DNA from 4 places in the Exiguobacterium sp. s21 genome. Region 2 is predicted to be linked to each of the others. Evidence: riboswitches for the same ligand, from Rfam matches in the RefSeq annotation. Region 2 holds a riboswitch; each other region holds the start of a gene.
What was found. A riboswitch is a leader RNA that binds a small molecule or an ion and turns the genes downstream of it on or off. The one in region 2 is predicted to bind S-adenosylmethionine.
Positions count from the first base shown of each region.

Region 1: linked by a shared signal. The riboswitch ahead of msrA (peptide-methionine (S)-S-oxide reductase MsrA) and the one ahead of KNP06_RS00195 (methionine ABC transporter ATP-binding protein) in region 2 are both predicted to bind S-adenosylmethionine.
Region 3: linked by a shared signal. The riboswitch ahead of KNP06_RS08590 (MetQ/NlpA family ABC transporter substrate-binding protein) and the one ahead of KNP06_RS00195 (methionine ABC transporter ATP-binding protein) in region 2 are both predicted to bind S-adenosylmethionine.
Region 4: linked by a shared signal. The riboswitch ahead of KNP06_RS07065 (Na+/H+ antiporter NhaC family protein) and the one ahead of KNP06_RS00195 (methionine ABC transporter ATP-binding protein) in region 2 are both predicted to bind S-adenosylmethionine.

Region 1 is NZ_JACSLF010000006.1:90,159-93,391, forward strand. Features, by position in the region: gene KNP06_RS08855 (amidase family protein) at 37-1,440, opposite strand; gene KNP06_RS08860 (hypothetical protein) at 1,552-1,713, shown strand; SAM riboswitch class I at 1,758-1,858, shown strand; gene msrA (peptide-methionine (S)-S-oxide reductase MsrA) at 1,921-2,433, shown strand; gene KNP06_RS08870 (GRP family sugar transporter) at 2,462-3,233, opposite strand, start outside.
Region 2 is NZ_JACSLF010000001.1:34,484-37,716, forward strand. Features, by position in the region: gene KNP06_RS00185 (MetQ/NlpA family ABC transporter substrate-binding protein) at 1-139, opposite strand, end outside; gene KNP06_RS00190 (methionine ABC transporter permease) at 169-831, opposite strand; gene KNP06_RS00195 (methionine ABC transporter ATP-binding protein) at 821-1,849, opposite strand; SAM riboswitch class I at 1,926-2,031, opposite strand; gene KNP06_RS00200 (thioredoxin family protein) at 2,485-2,742, opposite strand; gene KNP06_RS00205 (PTS sugar transporter subunit IIC) at 2,930-3,233, shown strand, end outside.
Region 3 is NZ_JACSLF010000006.1:37,373-40,605, forward strand. Features, by position in the region: gene KNP06_RS08585 (methionine ABC transporter ATP-binding protein) at 1-290, opposite strand, end outside; gene KNP06_RS08590 (MetQ/NlpA family ABC transporter substrate-binding protein) at 300-1,121, opposite strand; SAM riboswitch class I at 1,194-1,298, opposite strand; gene KNP06_RS08595 (iron-containing alcohol dehydrogenase family protein) at 1,339-2,355, opposite strand; gene KNP06_RS08600 (aminotransferase class I/II-fold pyridoxal phosphate-dependent enzyme) at 2,352-3,233, opposite strand, start outside.
Region 4 is NZ_JACSLF010000004.1:191,708-194,940, reverse strand. Features, by position in the region: gene KNP06_RS07070 (GGDEF domain-containing protein) at 1-1,156, shown strand, start outside; SAM riboswitch class I at 1,253-1,348, shown strand; gene KNP06_RS07065 (Na+/H+ antiporter NhaC family protein) at 1,401-2,702, shown strand; gene KNP06_RS07060 (TVP38/TMEM64 family protein) at 2,724-3,233, opposite strand, start outside.

The sequences.
Region 1 (3,233 bases), on a different contig from region 2:
CCATTGTAGCGGACGTGGACGACGGGTGCAACGTTCTTATAACGGTGGAACGGGACGCGAAATATGTCGCTCGAACGCATACGCCAGACGGATCAAGTCACGTTCGGCATAACTCGTCCCGGTGAACGATAGGCCGAACGGCGCCCCACTCGCTTTCAAGCGATATGGGATCGTGATGGTCGGATGCCCGGCTTTTGCCGCCATGTCATAGTTCAAATCGTGAGGCAAGACGAGCGCGTGCAACTGTTGTTCGTTTAATAGGCGGTCGAGTCCGTCCGTCTTGGCGTCACGCACGTCATCGAGCCGACGCGTCAAATAGGCCGCCTCGATGAGACGTCCCGACAATCTTTCCGCCTTTTCGAACGTCTTTTGTCCGTGCGGGATCGTCTCAGGATGTCTGTTGTTCCAGTCCATCAAATCCGACAACGTCTCGTATGGGAGCGTCGTCGTGGCCAGGTACGCCTCGATCCCAAGTTTGAACTCGTGGTACAAAATATCGCCTTGGTCGAGCGTATCATGGGCGGGCAGTTCGACTTCGACAAGGTCGATGCCGCTCTGTTTCAACAGCTCGGTCGCCTCACCGTATAATGCTTGTTCTTCTGCTGATAAATCAGCTTTGACGATCCCGACACGCATCCCGACCGCTTGGCGCTCGTCGAGGCATGTCCGATACGGCGGACCGGCCGGGAGGTTGAGTGTCGCCGGGTCCGCCGGGTCTTCCCCTACCATCGCCTCAAGTGCCCTTACCGCGTCTTCGAGCGTTCGTGCCATCGGTCCCGCCGTGTCTTGCGACCGCGAGATCGGGATGATGCCACTCCGACTGATGAGGCCGACGGTCGGTTTGATGCCGACGATGCCGTTGTGCACGCTCGGATGGATGATCGAGCCGCTCGTCTCGCTACCGACAGCGAGCAGTGTCAGGTTCGCTGCGACCGCAGAGGCCGAACCTGAGCTCGAACCTCCGACATCGAGCTTATCCCCATATGGATTGAGCGCCTGCCCACCGACGCCGCTCCAGCCGTTCGGCATGCCCTCGGTCAAAAAGTTGGCCCATTCGGACAAGTTCGCTTTCCCGAGGATGATGGCCCCGCTCGCTCGCAGGTTTTGGACGAGATGGGCGTCCCGGCCTGCGAAGTGATGCGCGAGTGCGACGGCCCCGGCCGTCGTCTTCATGAGTCCGGCTGTCTCGACATTGTCTTTGATCAAGACAGGAATGCCGAGTAGCGGCAAGCGTAGCCCGCGACGAAATGCCCGGTCAGCCGACTCGGCCTCGAACAAGGCGTCCGGGTTCACTTGAATGACCGCCTTCAGTTTGTCGTTGAACTGGGCGATCCGGGTCAAATAATAGGCCGTCACGTCACGCGCCGTGAACGTTCCTTCTTTATATCCGCGATGGGCGGTTTCGATATCGAGTTCCATAAAATCAAATGTGTCAGTCATATTGATTCCTCCTTTGGTCACTCGATGGTATTCGCTATCGACACATGATTTCCTGTTTTCGTTCGCCAACGAATGTGTAACTTGGTACACTGAAAGAAAAGGGAGGTTACTATGAACCGTTCGTACGTACTCGTCTTATTGTCCGTATTTGCCTTGTTCTTCTTACAGTTATATGCCGGGGACGCCCCGTATACGCTACCGCTCTCCATCGTGCTCGGCATCCTGATCCTCGGTGCCACCTTGCTCCAACTACGGCGCAAGCCTAACCGTTGACGCCGCTTCAAATCTGATGGTATGATGCTGTCACCAACTACATATCGATATCTTGAGTGAACGAGAGACCTGGCTCTATGACTTCACAGCAACCTGCTACGGCAAGGTGCTACTACCAGCAAGGCGATTGCCTTGGCCGATATGACAGAGCGCTCATGTCGATGACATGGGCGCTTTTTTTGGAATGAACATGAGGGGGACTTATTAATGGAAAAAGCAACATTTGCAGGCGGCTGCTTTTGGTGCATGGTGACACCGTTCGAGGAACAGCCCGGCATCGAGTCGATCGTATCAGGTTATACGGGAGGTCACGTCGACGATCCGACGTATGAACAAGTGAAGACGGGGACGACCGGACACTATGAGGTCGTCGAGATCATGTTCGACCCGACGCTGTTCGCTTACGAGCGACTGCTCGAACTGTATTGGATTCAGACCGATCCGACCGATGACGGCGGTCAATTCCAAGACCGAGGCAGTCAATATGCGCCGGCCATCTTCTATCATACAGAAGAACAACGCGTGCAGGCAGAACAGAGTCGCGATGCGCTCGCGGCGAGCGGACGTTTCCAACAGCCGATCGTCACGAAAATTTTACCGGCCGACACGTTATATCCGGCCGAGGAGTACCATCAAGACTTCCATAAAAAAAATCCAGCCCACTATAAAGAGGACCGGAAAAAATCTGGGCGTGACGCATTCATTGAACAAGCCTGGTAAGCGAAAGACGGGTCGTCTGACCCGTCTTTTAGCTTTTAGCGATTCCGAGCATGAATCCAGCCACGACGATGAGGCCGATTCCCATAAAGACGAAGACACGTTCTTTCGTCGTCTTCTCTTCTTTCAATAGATAGATTCCGCCGAGCGTCGCCACGACGACGTTCAATTGCGACAAGGCGAACGAGGTCGCGATCCCGACTTCACCGCTCGACACGAACAGCCCGAAGTTCCCGATTCCCCAGGCGATCCCGGCCAAGATGTTTTTGAACGTCTTCGGATCGAACTTCTTCACGTCTTTCTCACGCAGGCTGAACAACAGCGCCGCGACGAACATACCGACCGACTGTGGCAAGATGGCCGTGATCCCGTCGACCTCGAAATAGTTCGTCAGGACGGCGTACGTCACGTAACCGATACTCGACACGAGCAGAACGAGCAATCCTTTCTTCAAGGCGCCGCTACTGTCGCCGTCTTTGTTCTGCTGATACGACGTCAACGCAGCCCCAATCACGATGAGAACGAGCGCCGAAAATCCGAGCCATAGTTCGGTCGTCGTTTTCCAGTCTCCGAGGACGATGACACCGAACAACGATGTACCGAGAAGCTGCATGCCGGTGCTGATTGGCATCGCCTTCGAGACACTTAAAATTTGAAACGATTGGAACTGTAAATATTGTCCGAGTGCCCAGAATGCGCCGGAGATGAATCCGGTCACGATTGCGAGCGTCGTGAACCCGGGATTGAACACGAGTGCGATGATGACCGCCATCACCATCGCCCCGATTGTCGTCCCGATCAAC
Region 2 (3,233 bases):
CGTGCGGGACGTTTGACGCGCCGACGACGAGCGTCTTGTCATCGCCCGAACCTGATTCTGAATCCCCGCCGCCGCAAGCCGCGAGAATCGTGAGTGCTGAAGCTGCCGTTAAACCGAGTACTGTTTTCCATGATTTCATTATAAAACCCCTCCAAATTTTCTATTTGATTAAGCGGAACGCTTATCGATTACAGATACGAGTCGATCGCCGATGAACTGGATGACGAAGACGATGACCAAGATTAAGACGGTCGCGACGAACGTGACGTCACTTTGTGAACGTTGGAACCCTTCGAGGAACGCCAAGTTCCCGAGTCCCCCGCCGCCGACGACCCCTGCCATCGCCGTGTAACCGACGATTGCGACGATCGTGACCGTGATGCCTGACACGATGGCCGGCAACGCTTCAGGGAACAATACTTTATAGACGATCTGCCATTTTGTCGCGCCCATCGATTCAGCCGCCTCGATGACACCGCGGTCGACTTCGCGAAGCGCGAGCTCGACCATCCGCGCATAGAACGGGGCCGCACCGATGATGAGTGCCGGCAGTGCTGCCGTCGACCCTAGCATCGTCCCGACGACGAGTAACGTGAACGGGATGAGCAAGATAATCAAAATGATGAACGGGATCGACCGGAAGATGTTGACGACCGCGCTGATGACCGTGTAAATCGGACGATTCTTCATCATGAGCGGCTCGTTCGTGACGTATAAGAGCATCCCGAGGGCGAGACCGATGACGAACGTTGCGGCTCCGGCGACGAGCGTCATATAGAGCGTCTCCCACGTCTGTTCTAACATGACTTGCCAATCTACATTAGGAAACATCGCTTTCTACCTCCACTTCCACTGCCTGCGATCGGATTGAGGCGATGGCCCGCTCGACTTCAGCCGGCTCTCCGATCAATTGGATGAATAATGTCCCGAGGGCACCGACTTGTGACTGCGTCACGTTGCCGCCGATGATGTTGAAGCCGATGTCATGTTGCTTCAACACTTCCGACAGAATCGGTTGTTCGGCCGTCTCGTTCAAGAATTTGAGCTTGACGATTTGACCGCTCGGATAACGGGCTTTCAAGTGCTCGAACGTGAGCGACATGTCATCGACCGCGCCGATCTGTTTGACGAATTCTTTCGTGATCGGCTGTTCCGGATGTTGGAACACGTCGGCGACTTGTCCGGTCTCGACAACCTTCCCGGCCTCCATGACGGCGACGCGGTGACAAATCTTTTGGATGACGTGCATCTCATGCGTGATGAGGACGATCGTCAATCCGAGCTTCTTGTTGATGCTGACGAGCAGTTCGAGAATCGAATCCGTCGTCTTCGGGTCGAGGGCGCTCGTCGCTTCATCGCAGAGGAGCACTTCTGGATTCGTAGCGAGCGCACGGGCAATCCCAACTCGCTGCTTTTGGCCGCCCGATAGTTGTGACGGATAGCTGTCTTCTCGTCCGGCGAGGCCGACGAGTTCGACGAGTTCTTGGACGCGGCGTTTGCGCTCGCTCGCCGGTACCCCGATGAGCTCGAGCGGGAAGCTGATATTCTCAGCAACTGTGCGCGACCATAACAAGTTGAAGTGTTGGAACACCATCGAGACGTTTTTACGTACCCCGCGTAGTTCCTTCGGTGTGAGTTTTGTCAGCTCGCTGCCAGCGACAACGATTTCACCGGTTGACGGTGACTCGAGTCGATTGAGCAGACGGATGAGCGTCGACTTCCCTGCCCCCGAATATCCGATTATCCCAAAAATTTCGCCGCGATCGATTGTAAGCGACACATCATCGACCGCCTGGACCCGACCGTTCTTCGTGTCGAACCATTTGGCTACATTGCGTAATTGAATCAATCCATTTCCCTCCTGACAACAAAAAAGTACGCACGTTTGAGCAAACGTGCGTACTTTATCGTACGGACAACGATTGCTCTCATCTTCCAAGGTAAATACCTTGCTGGAATTAGCACCATTTCGGATTGCTCCGCGGTTGCTGGGCGTCATAGGGCCAGTCCCTCAGCCTCTCTTGATAAGAGTGGTTGCGTATTCGATTAGCCTTATCATAGCGACATATTATTTTTATGTCAAACTATTTTATGCGAAAAAATAAAAAAAGGTGCCATCCGAGGATGGCACAGAACGTAGCACCTTGAGTCACTGAAGGACAACCCATAGATGAACCCCTTTTGCCCGATCAGAGCATTCATCCTTATATGGGGGATTTTGACCCGACCATCACTCGGTCTTCGAACGGACCATGCAATTACGCGACCGGTGCCCCGACGCTTGATTTTTTTGGGGGACAATCGAAGGGAAGGTCCACCTGAAATCGCGTAAGCTCATGCAACGGTTGTTCGAAAACGTCTTGATGACGGGAAAATCTCGTCCTATGTTGTGTTCAAGTAAGATGTTGTAATGAATATATCATTCGTGAACTTTCTGTGTCAACTGATTATTTAAAATTTTCAGATTATTCTCATCATCCTATCTCACTTAACGAAAGATAGGACGTGCTGGACGTTTTGGAATGCGTATAACCGATCGCGAACTTGGCCATTCTCCAGCTTTAAGAGCGCCGGGACGCTCATCACTTGATACGCCTCGAGCTCGTTCGGGATGAAGTTGGCATCACGCTTTTCGATCTTCAATTCTGGGTCGACCGCCTCGACGACCGAGAGCATTCGCTCGGCCACGGCGCATGTACCACACATCGGGGCGTATATATATAACAATCCGTCAGTCATCATTGTTCTCACCTCTTTTATAAGTATATGAATGCGGACCGCTCGGTTCAAAAGTTGTGCTCAATTGGAAAATTCTGAACATTTCAATATTTCCTGTTGACGCTTAGCTGAAAGAGGCATAGTATGGTCAATAACTTTATCGCTTTTGTACATAACAGCAAACCAGTAGAAAAGGACAGGTGAATCCCCAATGACGGAAGAGAAGCTTACCGGAAAACAATTTTTAATGAACGTCTTGAACGGCCTCAGTCTTGCCATCCTCATCGCCCTCATCCCGAGCGCATTGCTCGGTGAATTAACGAAAGCCATCTTGCCGTATGTTCCGTCCTTGCAATTCATCTTAGATGCGACGACGATCGCGATGCGCCTGTTACCGGTCATCATCGGTGTTGCCGTCGCCATGCAATTCGGACGCTCGGCGCTCGAGGCCGGGACGATCGGCATCGCGACCCAGGTCGGGAGCGGCGCCATCCGCATCGAGGAAGGCGCGTTCC
Region 3 (3,233 bases), on a different contig from region 2:
GCCGTCTTGAGCAGGTTGTAGTGTTGGAAGATCATTCCGATTCGATGGCGGAGTTTTGAGAGCCCACGTTTGTCGAGCTTCGTGATGTCCTGTCCTTCGATCTCGACCTGGCCCGAGGTCGGGCGTTCGAGCAGGTTGATCATGCGGATGAGCGTGCTCTTGCCGGCCCCGCTTCGGCCGATGATGCCGAAGATCTCGCCTTTCTCGATCGTGAGCGAGACGTCGTCGAGTGCGGTGACGGCACCTTTGTTCACCGTGAACGTCTTCGTGATTCCTTTAAGTGCGATCATAGGCCCTCCTTAAAACGCCGGGACGATTGAGCCGTTGAACGTCTCTTCGATGAACGTCCGGACCTCGTCCGAGTGATAGTACGATTTGAGTGTCTCGACGACTTCGTCATCCTTGTTGTCGGTACGGACGACGACGTAGTTCGGATACGGGTTGTCGACCGTGTCTTCGTGGAACAAGGCGTCCTCGTTGATCGACAGGCCGGCACCCATCGCGAAGTTCGTGTTGATGGCCGCGAGTGCGACTTCCGGGAGCTGGGTCGGGAGCTGAGACGCCTCGAGCTCGATGAATTCGAGGTTGAGCGGGTTCTCGGCGATGTCGCGTTTCGTCGCCTTGTCCGTCAAGCCTTCCTTCAGCGTGATGAGGCCCGCTGTCTCATACAGACGGAGTGCGCGCAGCTCGTTCGCCGGGTCGTTCGGGACGGCGACCTTGTCGCCTTCTTTCAAGTCCTCAATGTCGGTCAACTTTTCCGAGTAAAGACCCATCGGGAACGCGACGGTCTTGAACACGTCGTCAATCTTATAGCCTTTGTCGGACTTTTGCAGTTCTAGGAATGAGAGCGTCTGATAACTGTTCACGTCGAGGCTACCCTCGGCGAGCGCCGTGTTCGGCGTATTATAGTCATTGAACACTTTGATATCGAGTTCGAGGCCGTCTTCGGCCGCGAGTTCTTTCACTTTCTCGGCGATCTGTTGGTGCGGCCCGCCCGTGACGCCGATCGTGAGCGACTCCGTGCTGAGCGCCTCGCTCGCGTCCGATTGTCCGCATGCCGAGAGCGCGATGGCGGCGAGTAGTGATGTTCCTGCAAGTACTGTTTTCTGTTTGATGTTCATTTGTTTTCCTCCTCCAAAATGAAAGCCCGCTACTCATTCAGAGTGGCGGGCACGACAAGTCAAAGTCGGACACGCTCATCTCCCAGACGATATCGTCTGTTGGAATTAGCACCATGATCATTACGATCTGGTTGCCGGGTTTCACAGGGCCAGTCCCTCCACCACTCTTGATAAGCAATCGGTCTATTAAGTTGTTATCATCTTACTTTTAATTCTTTTAATTGTAAATAGAAAATTGTAAATTTTCAAATATTATTTTCAGAAAGTCTTTATCGAGTGGTTCCGGCAACTGTTGCAGTTCGGTTTCCGTCATGACGGAGTCGACCAGTACCGGGATGTCGCCCGACCCGACCCCGAGCGCCTCGAGCGTCGTCGGTGCACCGAACTGTTTCAACCAGGCCTCCAAATACGGAGCATCGGCCGAGCGACGCAACCGCTCCTGGACGATTAGGCCGAAGCCGACCTTGTCTCCATGCAAGAAAGAGTGGGTCGACTCGAAGCGGCTGAGCGCATTATGGACCGCATGGCCCACGGCGACGCGTGTCCCGGCGTCACCAAATCCACCGACGGCGCCGCCGATGGCGAGCACGTGATCGACCGCGAAGCGGACGTCGTCACTATACGACTCAAAAGCGTGCTCGCTCAATTCAAGTTCGACGAGACGCCCGCACTGCTCGGCCAAGACGAGTCCGGTGTTGACGCCGGCGTCAGCTGAGCTGTCACCACTCAAATAACGGGCCTCGTAAAACTTCGCGACCGTGTCGATGACACCGGCCCGAAAGTATTCATATGGTGAGCGCGAGATGACCCGTGAGTCAACGATGACCCGTTCGATGACGACGCGGAACATGTCGTAGCGGTCGTAGCTCCCGTCCTCCCGATAGACGACGCTGAGAGGCGTGAACGCCGCACAGTTCGAGGTGAGTGTCGGGACGACGATGAGCGGCACGTTCTGTTGATAGGCGACGAGTTTGGCCGTGTCGACGAGCTTGCCGCCTCCGACGGCGATTAACACGTCGGCGTCCAACGGTTTGAGCCGTTTGACTTCCGAGTCCGTGCACTCCCCGCTGAATTTTGTTGCCGGATAGTCCGCGATGGCCGGAAAGATGGCTCGGACGACGTCATACCCGTTCTGACCGTGCAGGACGTGGGCACGTCGGCCGTCGACTAAGTCATCCAGACGGTCGAGCGCGTCATCGGCGTGGTCATATTCAAGGACGGCCTGACGAATCATGCGCGCACCTCCTCATAGGCGGCAAACAACCGCTCGATTCGTTCGACGGCCTCGTCAATCTTCGGTTCCGGTGAGACGAGACCGAAGCGGACGTATCCGTTCCCTTCCGAACCGAAGAAATAGCCCGGGGTGACGGCGACACCGGCTTCATGCAGCAGTTTCCGCGAGAACGACTTGGCATCACCCTCGGGCACTTTCGCCCAGACGAAGAACGAGCCTTCCGGCGGTTCGACGGCCCAGCCGGCCCGGTTCAACCCGTCGATCAGGCGATCACGCCGTGCCTCGTACAGTCGTGCCAAGTCATCGCGAATGGTACGGGGCGCCTCGAGCGCAACGACAGCCGCCGCCTGGATGGCCGAGAACACGCTGACGTGGACGTGGTCCTGATACGTGTTGATCGCCTCGATGATGTCCGCGTTCCCGACGGCGAAGGCGACGCGCCAACCGGACATGTTGAACGCTTTCGACATCGTATATACCTCGATGCCGACTTCTTTCGCCCCTTCCGCCTGCAGAAAGCTAGGCGGGACGTGGCCATCGAATCCGATGCTGCCGTATGCGAAATCGTGGACGACCATCAAGTCCCGCTCCCGGGCGAAACGGACGGTATCGTCAAAGAAAGCGGGTGAGGCGACGGCTCCGGTCGGATTGCTCGGGTAGTTCAAATACATGAGTCTTGCATCTTGCGTATCGAGCGTCTCATAGTCCGGCAAGAAGCCGTTCTCTTCCCGGAGGACGAGGTCACGGACGACGGCACCGGCGAGTCGTGCCCCCGAGATGTAATCAGGATAGCCGGGATTCGGTAGCAAGATCCCGTCCCCTGGCTCGAGCACACATTGCGGCAACGTGATGAGTCCGGACTTGGAACCGATGAGGAT
Region 4 (3,233 bases), on a different contig from region 2:
CCCGGTCCGCGACTTTCTAAACATCGCGTTTTACACGTATATCGTCAGTCTCGTCTTCATTTTAGCAGCCTCGCTCTTCCGTGAGACGAACTTGCTTGTCGTCAGCAGTATCGCCGCCGCACTCACCTTCTTTATTAAGCGGCTCATCATCCAGAAAGGTCGGCAAGACGCCTTCAAATCGTTGATTGAACAATATGATGAGGCAAAAGAAGCCGTGTCGTTGTCGCAGAGCGAGGCGCAAGCCATCGAGGTGTTCCTCAGTCAATGTGAACGACTCAACGAGTACGACGAAGGGTTCGTTGAGTTCAAACTGTTCGACCGCACACTTTACTTTGATTTAAAGACGCGCCAGCCGATCGACCGTCACATCGTGTTCGATTTGCTCGATCACGCTTATCCGAACGAAGCCTCGGTCGAATATGAGATGCGCTTCGAATGGGACGCACCACTGTCGAACGAATTTGACGACGACTATCATAGTTTCATCTCGGTTCGGTCCGAGGAGATCGAAGGGATTCGCACGTGGCTCGTCATGACGGGTGAACACGTCTATGGGTATCCCCCGACCATCCAACGTGAAATCGTCAAACTTCTCAAGTCGTTCAACCGGACGATCAGCCGCTGCCATGAGCGCGACCGTCTTTACACGGAAAGTCGGACCGACAGCTTGACGCTCCTCGCCAATGCACGCGCGTTTTACGAATACGGGATTCAACAAATCTCGGACGGTTCGATGTATCCGATTTCGGTCGCGATGCTCGACATCGACTTTTTCAAAAAAATCAACGATGTGCACGGACATCAAGTCGGGGACAGTGTGCTCCAAGAGTTTGGACGGCGGATTCGCCAGGCACTCCGCACCGAAGATTTTGCCGCCCGTTACGGCGGTGAAGAGTTCATCTTGCTATTGAACCGTTGCGATGTCGAACAGGCAATCGAGATCGCCGAACGGATCCGGCAACAAATCGAGAACAAACCGTTCCACGTCGACGGGATCGATATCCCCGTCACCGCTTCGATCGGTGTCGACACGATTCAGGCGTTCGGTGACAAACGCCTCGACGATACGATTCGTAACGCTGACCGGGCCCTCTACGTCGGCGGGAAGTACGCCGGACGCAACCGCGTCGCCCATTACAATTTCTTAACGACCTGACTCACCCCCACGTTCACCGCGTGGGGGTTTGCTATTGACAAGCGGATTTGAAACAAGTACGTTAGGGAACGTGTCTTATAATTAAATATCACAACTTTTTTATCAAGAGAGACTGAGGGACTGGCCCAGTGACGTCTCGGCAGCGGGTAACCTGTGCCAAATCCAGCGAGCAGTCTGCTCGAAAGATGAAAAAAGTGTTTTCTTGTAGAGAGAGCCTTTTTTCAGAAGGCTCTCTTTTTATTTTATGAATGAGGTGAATCGATTGGAACAACCGACAGCTAACAAATGGGCACTATTGCCTTTGCTCGTCTTCCTCGTCTTCTTTATCGGGGCAGGCATCTACTATAACGACTTTTATAAATTCCCGGTCCTGATCGCGGCGTTGATCGCGGTCATCGTCGCGGCGATGATGACGAAAGGCAGCGTCACTCAGACGGTCGAGCGTGTCGCCCAAGGTGCGGGGAACCCCGGCATTTTAATCATGGTCTTCATCTTCTTGCTCGCCGGAGCGTTCTCGAGTGTCGCCGAAGCAATCGGCGCAATCGACGCGACCGTCAATGTGGCGCTGACATTTTTACCGTCCTCGCTTCTACTGAGCGGTTTATTCGTCATCGCGGCTTTCATCTCGATGGCGATGGGAACGTCGACGGGCACGATTGCGGCCCTCGCCCCGATCACGCTCGGTATCCACGAAGAAAGTGGCGTCAATATCGCTATCGCGGCGGCTGCCGTCGTCGGTGGTGCCATGTTCGGGGACAACTTGTCGTTCATCTCGGACACGACAATCGCTGCCGTCCGGACCCAGCGTACCAATATGCGTGACAAATTCCGAACCAACTTTTGGATTGTCCTCCCGGCCGCCCTTATCACAATCGTCCTCTTATCGGTGTTATCGAGTGGAGAATCGACTGTCGATGCAGCCGCGTTCGAATGGTATAAACTCATTCCATACCTCGCCGTCATCGCTCTCGCCTTGACCGGGTTGAACGTCATTCTCGTTTTGCTTGGCGGGATCGCCTTGACCGGCATCATCGGTTTGATCGATGGGAGTTTGGCTTTCACTTCATACGTCACGGCTATGGCAGACGGGATGATGGGTATGGCCGAGATTTCGCTCTTGACGCTCCTCATGGGCGGACTCGTCGGACTCATCTCACATAACGGCGGGCTCACTTACTTGCGTGACGCGCTCACGTCGCGGATTCAAAAACGTGCCGGTGCCGAATGGAGCACTGCCGGGCTCGTCAGCGCGACCAACGTCGCGACGGCGAACAACACGATCTCGGTTCTTGTGGCCGGTCCGCTCGCCGCCAATATCGCCGACACGTATGACATCGAGCGAAAGAAATCAGCGAGTGTGCTCGACATCTTCTCGTGTGGCGTCCAAGGCCTGTTGCCTTATGGGGCACAGTTGCTCATCGCCGCCGAATTGACGAATACGGCGTCACCAGCGCTCGTCCCGTATATGTTCTATCCATTCCTGCTCTTCATTTGCGGAGGGCTGGCCATCGTCTTTAACTTCCCGCGTTTCAAAAAGCGCGCCTAACCAAAACGACCCTTTGAAGCACTAGCTTCGAAGGGTCGTTTGACGTTTCGTTTCACGTTCACGTTGAAGTTGTTCGTTGCGTTTTTTGAAGGCGCGCCGCTTGAGCAATTCCTCGAGACCACGGCTGATCGCCCAAAGGATAAACAGTAACAGTCCAAGCATCGATAAGCGGAACGGACTTTGAATAAACTCTTCCCACTGGTCACCAATGACCGAAAAAATCAAGACGACAAGCAGTTTCCCGAACCCCGCCGCCATGATGAATGTCCGAAGCGGCATTTGAATGAGGGCGAGTAAGTATGTGATCAAACTGACCGGGATGAACGGGAGTGAATATAAAAACCCAAGCGAGATCGGGCTCATATGGTTGATGCGTTCCAGCCAATATACCCCTTGTTTATGTTTTTCGAGCCACCGTGTCATCGGTTTACGGAATACGTAACGGACGGCTGTAAAGACAAGAATCGTCCCTAGTAAACTACCGACCCAAGACAATAACGTCCCGAGCAAGAACCCATACGTGGCCGCGTT